2 regions of the Kluyvera sp. 1366 genome follow, and region 2 is predicted to be linked to the other one. Evidence: predicted binding sites of a transcription regulator. Region 2 holds the regulator's gene; the other holds the start of a gene.

Region 1 (3,712 bases), on a different contig from region 2:
TTCACCCCAGTGCTGGGCGCCACCATGCAATGGGCACGCATCAAGGATATTCATGACAACGACAATCTACATATTGGTTATTCACAGCAAAAACAGCTGCAGTTCTCTGGCGGTATGAAATATGACTTCAGACCAACAGATAGCCTGAAATTTGGCCTTGAAACACGCTATGTGCAGTACAGCGGCCATGCGGGCAATGTTGCGGTAGATAAAGATAATCTGCGTACTGGCCGAGGCGGTAAGCACCTGCAATATAGCGGCGACGTTGGCTGGCAACTGACTGAGAATGTTCAGCTTAATAGCCAGCTTAAGTGGCAACATCGCCTAAGTCAGGAAGGTGCCAGCAACTGGCAGACACAACTGGGTGTAAAGATTACCTTTTAAAGCGCCTGCGCGCACGCCCAGGCCGAGCTCCACGCCCACTGGAAGTTGTAGCCGCCCAGCCAACCGGTAACGTCCACCACTTCGCCGATAAAGAACAAACCTGGCACATCGCGCGCTTCCATGGTTTTTGACGACAGTTGGGTGGTATCGACGCCGCCTAGCGTCACTTCTGCGGTGCGATAGCCTTCGGTGCCGTTTGGCTGCACGCGCCATTGATGCAGCGTGCTGACCAGTTCGCCCTGCTGCTTGCTGTTAAGCTGCTTCAGCGTGACGTCAGGAATCTGCTTTAGCTCCTGCAGCACTTCCACCAACCGTTTTGGCAGAATTTTCGCCAGACTGTTTTTCAGGCTGAGATTGGGATGCGCTTCGCGCTGCACATGAATGAAATCATCCAGCGAAGTGGCAGGTGACAAATCAATGGTGACGAATTCACCCGGCTGCCAGTAGCTGGAGATTTGCAGCACGGCGGGCCCCGATAAGCCGCGATGGGTAAACAGCATCGCTTCTTTAAATAAGGTGCCGTCCTGCGCGGTGATGGTGGTGGGCAGCGCGACGCCCGACAGCGTGTTGAGCTGTTCCAGCAGCGGTTTATGCAGCGTGAACGGCACCAATGCCGCACGCGTCGGGAACACTTTCAGGCCGAACTGTTCCGCCACTTTATAGCCAAACGGCGTGGCGCCGAGGCCTGGCATCGAGAGCCCGCCGCTGGCGATCACCAGTTTTTCTGCCTGCACCGATGTGCCGTTCAGCTGCAAGGTATAACCGTTATCGTCGCGCTCAACGCTCAGCACTTCACTGCGCAGGCGCAGCGTCACCTGGCCGGCATCACACTCTTTCAACAGCAGATCGACAATCTGCTGTGCGGAGTCATCGCAGAATAATTGCCCGAGCGTTTTCTCGTGATACGCAATGCCGTGGCGATTGACCAGATCGATGAAATCCCACTGGTTGTAGCGCGCCAGCGCCGATTTGCAGAAATGCGGATTGTGCGACAGATACGCCGCCGGTTCGGTGTGCATGTTGGTGAAGTTGCAGCGACCGCCGCCCGACATCAAAATCTTGCGACCGGCTTTTTTGCCGTTATCCAGCAGCAATACGCGGCGACCCAATTGCCCTGCCTGCGCAGCGCAGAACATGCCGGCTGCGCCTGCACCAATAATGATAACGTCAAACTTTTCCACTGCTTTTATCCGCCTTGCTCGAAAGGCGCTGATTGTAGGGATTTGCGGCTTTTAGCGCCAGCTTCAAAAAAATGCCGTAAATGTGTCATAATGTAACTTACTAATTTTAAGCTGTTTTCAGCTAAATCTATACGCTGCATTACAATTTTAAGACAATAAAGAGCTATATTTTTCTTTCATATCGCGCACGTTGTCGCAGATAATGCGCCGCGTTCATGTCCTCCCAAAATGGCGTAACGTTTATGCTACATCTGTTTGCTGGTCTCGACCTCAGTACCAGCCTGTTACTGATTCTTGCTCTGCTGTTTGTATTGTTTTACGAAGCAATCAACGGTTTTCACGACACTGCTAACGCGGTCGCGACTGTCATTTATACCCGTGCGATGCGGGCGCAACTGGCGGTTGTCATGGCGGGTGTTTTCAACTTCTTAGGTGTTTTGCTTGGTGGATTGAGCGTGGCGTATGCCATCGTTCACATGCTTCCGACCGATTTACTGTTGAATGTCGGTTCGGCTCACGGACTCGCCATGGTCTTCTCCATGCTGCTGGCCGCGATTATCTGGAACCTTGGCACCTGGTATTTGGGTTTGCCGGCGTCCAGTTCTCACACATTGATTGGCGCCATCATCGGTATTGGTCTCACCAACGCCCTGATGACCGGCACCTCGGTGGTTGACGCGCTCAACCTGCCGAAAGTCATCAATATCTTCATGTCCCTGATTCTTTCGCCGATTGTAGGTCTGGTGATTGCAGGCGGTCTGATCTTTATCCTGCGTCGCTACTGGAGCGGAACCACCAAGCGTTCACGCATCCACATGACGCCTGCTGACCGTGAAAAGATTGATGGCAAGAAAAAGCCCCCGTTCTGGACGCGCATTGCCCTGATCGTTTCCGCGATTGGCGTGAGCTACTCACACGGCGCTAACGATGGTCAGAAAGGCATTGGCCTGATTATGCTGGTGCTGATCGGCGTTGCGCCGGCTGGTTTTGTGGTGAACCTGAATGCGTCGGGTTATGACATCACCCGCACGCGCGATGCCGTAAACCATCTGGAGCAGTATTATCAGCAGCACAACGAATCACTGACGCACATGGTGCAGATGGCGCCGCCTGTGGTGCCAACGCCAGATGAATCGCTTGGCGGTCCGCAGGAGTTCCATTGCGACAGCAGCCGTGCGCTGCAGGCTATCGATCGTGCGCAGCTGCTGCTGAACAATCTGCAGAGCTACGATCAGCTGACGGTTGATCAACGCAGCCAGATGCGTCGCCTGCTGCTGTGCGTTTCCGATACCGTAGATAAAGTGGCCAAGCTGCCGGAAACCAGCGCGGACGATAAGCGCTTCCTCAACAAGCTGAAAAGCGATTTGCTGGGCACCGTTGAGTACGCACCGATCTGGATTATTGTGGCTGTGGCGCTGGCGCTGGGCATCGGCACCATGATTGGCTGGCGTCGTGTTGCCACCACCATTGGTGAGAAAATCGGTAAGAAAGGCATGACGTATGCGCAAGGGATGTCGGCGCAGGTGACGGCCGCGGTATCGATTGGCGTGGCCAGTTACACCGGTATGCCCGTTTCTACCACGCACATTCTGTCGTCGTCGGTGGCCGGTACCATGCTGGTCGATGGCGGTGGATTGCAGAGTCGCACCATCAAAAATATCGCTATGGCGTGGGTGTTCACCTTGCCGGTGTGTATTTTGCTGTCGGGTTCGCTCTACTGGATTGCACTGAAACTGATCTAAGCAAAGCGCAGAAATATTCGAGGGCGACGCGATGTCGCCCTTTTTATTGCCAGATCGCCATCGCAATCAAACTCACCACCACCAAAAAGCAGAGCCCGCTGGTCAGCACAAACTGCCCGCGCACGCGCTCACAGCGGCGAATGAACTCGTCGTCATGATGATCGTGATAGCGCTTCTCCCAGATATAGCGCACCAGCCGCACCTGCTTACTCGGCTGCCCGTGCGACGTAAAGAAACCCGCACCATCCACGTATTGATATAACAGCGGATCGCAACCGCGCAAAACGGCTAAAAGTGAGCGCAAAGAAGAGAAATAGCGCGCCATATTCACCAGACAAACCACACACAGAGCCCAAAAAAGCGCGATAGTGCTGATCATGTTCCCCTCCCGGCTGGAGCCGCAAC
Region 2 (3,712 bases):
CGGAAATCGATAAACCATTCGCCGCGCAGCGCATTGAGGTTCTTAAAACGTAGCGTCAAAATTTTCATGCGGATGGATTCTCCAGCGCGGCAAGCTGGGTGCGGAACAGCTGCGTTAACTGCTCGGCCTGCCCGGCATCCAGCTGATCTTCCTGCGCCAGTCGGCGAGCAAACACGTCTTCCACTTTTAGTTCGCTCAGGGTTTCGTTCTCCAGCCGTTCGAGGCTGCGCTGCCGCTGTTCGCGGCTGCGGCGCACCAGCAGCACTTCGACCGGCAGATTTTCGGTGAGCGCTTCAATGCGACGTTGCAGATCGCTGAGATATTCCTGCGTGGTGATCTCAATATCCAGCCAGACTGGCTGTTCGCTGGCGCTCGCGCTGAACTGCGCCAGCTGATGTTCAATCTCCGCCATCGAGCCTTTCAGCATCTGCATCGGCTGGAAGTGCGGGATGGTTAGCGGCGTAACGGTATCGAGCGTGGTGCTGAATTCCAGCAGGAAGACGCTTTTCTCGCGGCCAAGCTCATCAAAACTGAGCGGAATCGGCGAGCCGCTGTAACGAATGTGCTCGCTGTTGGCGATGCGCTGGGCGCGATGGATGTGACCGAGCGCGATGTAATCGGCGGGCGGAAACGCCTGCGCCGGGAAGGCATCCAGCGTGCCGATATAGATGTCGCGCACCGAATCGCTTTTAGTCACGCCAACAGTGGTGAGATGACCGGTGGCGATGATCGGCAGCGTAACGTCCTGCGCATCGCGCTGTGCCTGCGCGGCAGCAAAGCAGTGCTGATAATGCTGCTCGATCGCCTCCAGCAGCGAGATCTGCTTTTCGCGGCCGGATTGGCCAGCCTGGCTACGCAGAATGTCGCGCGGACGCAGATAAGGAATGGCGCACAGCAGCGCGCCCGGCGCGCCATCACGCTGCTTCAGGGTTAACACCTGCTGTTCGCCCTGCGGCGTGGCGCTGGTGATCACCTGCGTATTCAGGCAGGCCAGCAGCTCGCGCGATTCATTCAGCGTCGCCACCGAGTCGTGATTGCCCGCCAGCACCACCAATTGGCAGCCGCTTGGCTGCAGCGCCACCACAAAACGGTTAAACATTTCACGCGCGTAGCTCGGCGGCGAACCGGTATCAAACAGATCGCCGGCGATAATCAGCGCATCCACCTGATGCTGCACAATCTGATCCAGCAGCCAGTCGAGAAACGCCTGATGTTCCCGCGCGCGACTTTTGCTGTAAAAGAACTGACCGAGATGCCAGTCAGCGGTGTGAATGATGCGCATGTTTGCTCCGTGCTCTGTTTAGCGAAGGCGAATTATAACCACTTAAGATCACAAAGAAAAAAAGCAGAATTTTATTGTGACATTTCTGTTTTTTATCTATCTATCTTAGGGCGGTGTTTTCATAAAAGTGTCACAAAACTGACGCATAATGGCGCCGCAAATCCCAGTGACACGGTGTCACACTAGCAGGAGTTACAATGGCTAAGCGCATTTTGGTTGTGGAAGACGAAGCTCCCATCCGTGAAATGTTATGTTTCGTGCTGGAACAGAATGATTACCAGCCTATTGAGGCGGAAGATTATGACAGCGCGATTGGTAAGCTGATCGAACCCTGGCCTGATTTGATTCTGCTGGACTGGATGTTGCCCGGCGGCAGCGGGATTCAGTTTATTAAGCATTTGAAGCGTGAAGCCATGACGCGCGACATTCCGGTGATGATGCTGACGGCGCGTGGTGAAGAGGAAGATCGCGTGCGCGGTCTGGAAGTGGGCGCGGATGATTACATCACTAAGCCATTCTCACCGAAAGAGCTGATGGCGCGTATCAAAGCGGTGATGCGCCGTATTTCGCCGATGGCGGTGGAAGAGGTGATTGAGATGCAGGGCCTGAGCCTGGATCCTTCCTCACATCGCGTGATGTCGGAAACCACGCCGCTGGAGATGGGGCCGACCGAGTATAAATTGCTGCACTTCTTTATGACGCACCCGGAACGCGTTTACAGCCGCGAACAGCTGCTGAACCATGTTTGGGGCACCAATGTGTATGTCGAAGATCGCACCGTCGATGTACATATTCGCCGTTTACGTAAAGCACTGGAATTAACCGGCCACGATCGCATGGTTCAAACCGTGCGCGGAACAGGGTATCGTTTCTCTGCCCGCTACTAAACGTAAACGGAGTGTTTACCGTGCTGGAACGACTCTCCTGGAAGAGATTGTTGACCGAGCTGGCGCTGGTCTGTTTACCTGCGCTGGTGTTGGGTCTGTTGTTCGGATATCTGCCGTGGCTGCTGCTGATTGCGGTGACCGGCGTGATGTTCTGGCACTTCAGAAATCTGATGCGTCTGTCGCACTGGCTGTGGGTCGATCGTTCAATGACGCCGCCCACCGGACGCGGCAGCTGGGAACCGCTGTTTTATGGCCTGTACCAGATGCAATTGCGCAACCGGCGGCGTCGCCGCGAGCTGGGCAATCTGATCAAACGTTTCCGCAGCGGGGCAGAATCGCTGCCGGATGCGGTGGTGCTGACCACCGAAGAGGGCACTATTTTCTGGTGCAACGGCCTGGCGCAGCAGCACCTTGGCTTGCGCTGGCCGGAAGATAACGGTCAGAACATCCTCAATTTGCTGCGTTATCCTGAATTTTCCCGCTATATCCGTCAGCGCAAGTTCGACATGCCGCTGACGCAGATCATCAATAATCAGCGTCATATGGAATTCCGCGTGATGCCTTACAGCGAAGGTCAGTGGCTGATGGTGGCGCGTGATGTCACCCAGATGCACCAGCTGGAAGGCGCGCGACGCAACTTCTTTGCTAACGTCAGTCATGAACTGCGCACGCCGTTAACGGTATTGCAGGGTTATCTGGAAATGATGGACGACTCGGTGATGAACGAGCGCACGCGCAGCAAGGCGTTGCATACCATGCAAGAGCAGACGCGCCGCATGGACAGCCTGGTGAAGCAGTTGTTGACCTTGTCGCGTATCGAAGCGGCGCCAGCCATCGATCTCAAAGAGACGGTGGATGTGCCGGGCATGCTGATGCTGTTGCAGCGTGAAGCGGAAACGCTGAGTCAGGGACGTCACACCATCCATTTCCATACCGATCCGCATCTGAAAGTGTTCGGCAATGATGAGCAGCTACGTAGCGCCATTTCCAATCTGGTCTACAACGCGGTGAATCACACGCCCGATGGCACGCGCATCGACATCAGTTGGCTGCGCACTAAACAAGGCGCGCAGTTTAAGGTGTGTGATGACGGGCCGGGCATTAGCGAGCAGCATCTGCCGCGCCTCACCGAGCGTTTCTATCGCGTGGATAAAGCGCGTTCGCGCGCCACCGGCGGCAGCGGATTGGGGCTGGCGATCGTGAAGCATGCGTTGGGACATCACAACGCGCGGCTGGAGATCGCCAGCGTGCCGCATCAGGAAACCTGTTTCAGCTTCCTGCTGCCGCCACGCTTGATTGTGGCTAACGTGATGCAAGAGCGGGTTAATTAAGGTCGTAGGATCGCTATTCATGGCGCCATACTTATCAGTTAATAAAGCCTTTTTGGTGCGGGCGCTGACACATCTGCTGCGTCACGGGCCGTCCTCGCGCCGCTAGCGCGGTACCTTCGGCTTCCACGTTGTGCCGACGGACCGTTCGCGGATCGGCCTTCCCTGGCCGACCCCGAACTGCCTCGCGCATCCATGCGCGAGGCTCCTGGCCC

Evidence for each region. Region 2 encodes PhoB, which activates phosphate uptake and scavenging genes when phosphate is short. Its sites were predicted from a motif close to CTGTCATAAAACTGNCNNAT; they were not measured.
Region 1: pitA (inorganic phosphate transporter PitA) is a predicted target of PhoB. The motif match lies at 1,637-1,656, and genes of this name have one in related genera.

The regions. Positions count from the first base shown of each region.
Region 1 is NZ_JBTRDW010000010.1:137,528-141,239, forward strand. Features, by position in the region: gene ACVLVH_RS20965 (autotransporter domain-containing protein) at 1-384, shown strand, start outside; gene ACVLVH_RS20970 (BaiN/RdsA family NAD(P)/FAD-dependent oxidoreductase) at 381-1,565, opposite strand; gene pitA (inorganic phosphate transporter PitA) at 1,808-3,307, shown strand; gene uspB (universal stress protein UspB) at 3,351-3,686, opposite strand.
Region 2 is NZ_JBTRDW010000004.1:389,159-392,870, reverse strand. Features, by position in the region: gene ACVLVH_RS11220 (AAA family ATPase) at 1-68, opposite strand, end outside; gene sbcD (exonuclease subunit SbcD) at 65-1,282, opposite strand; gene phoB (phosphate response regulator transcription factor PhoB) at 1,480-2,169, shown strand; gene phoR (phosphate regulon sensor histidine kinase PhoR) at 2,190-3,500, shown strand.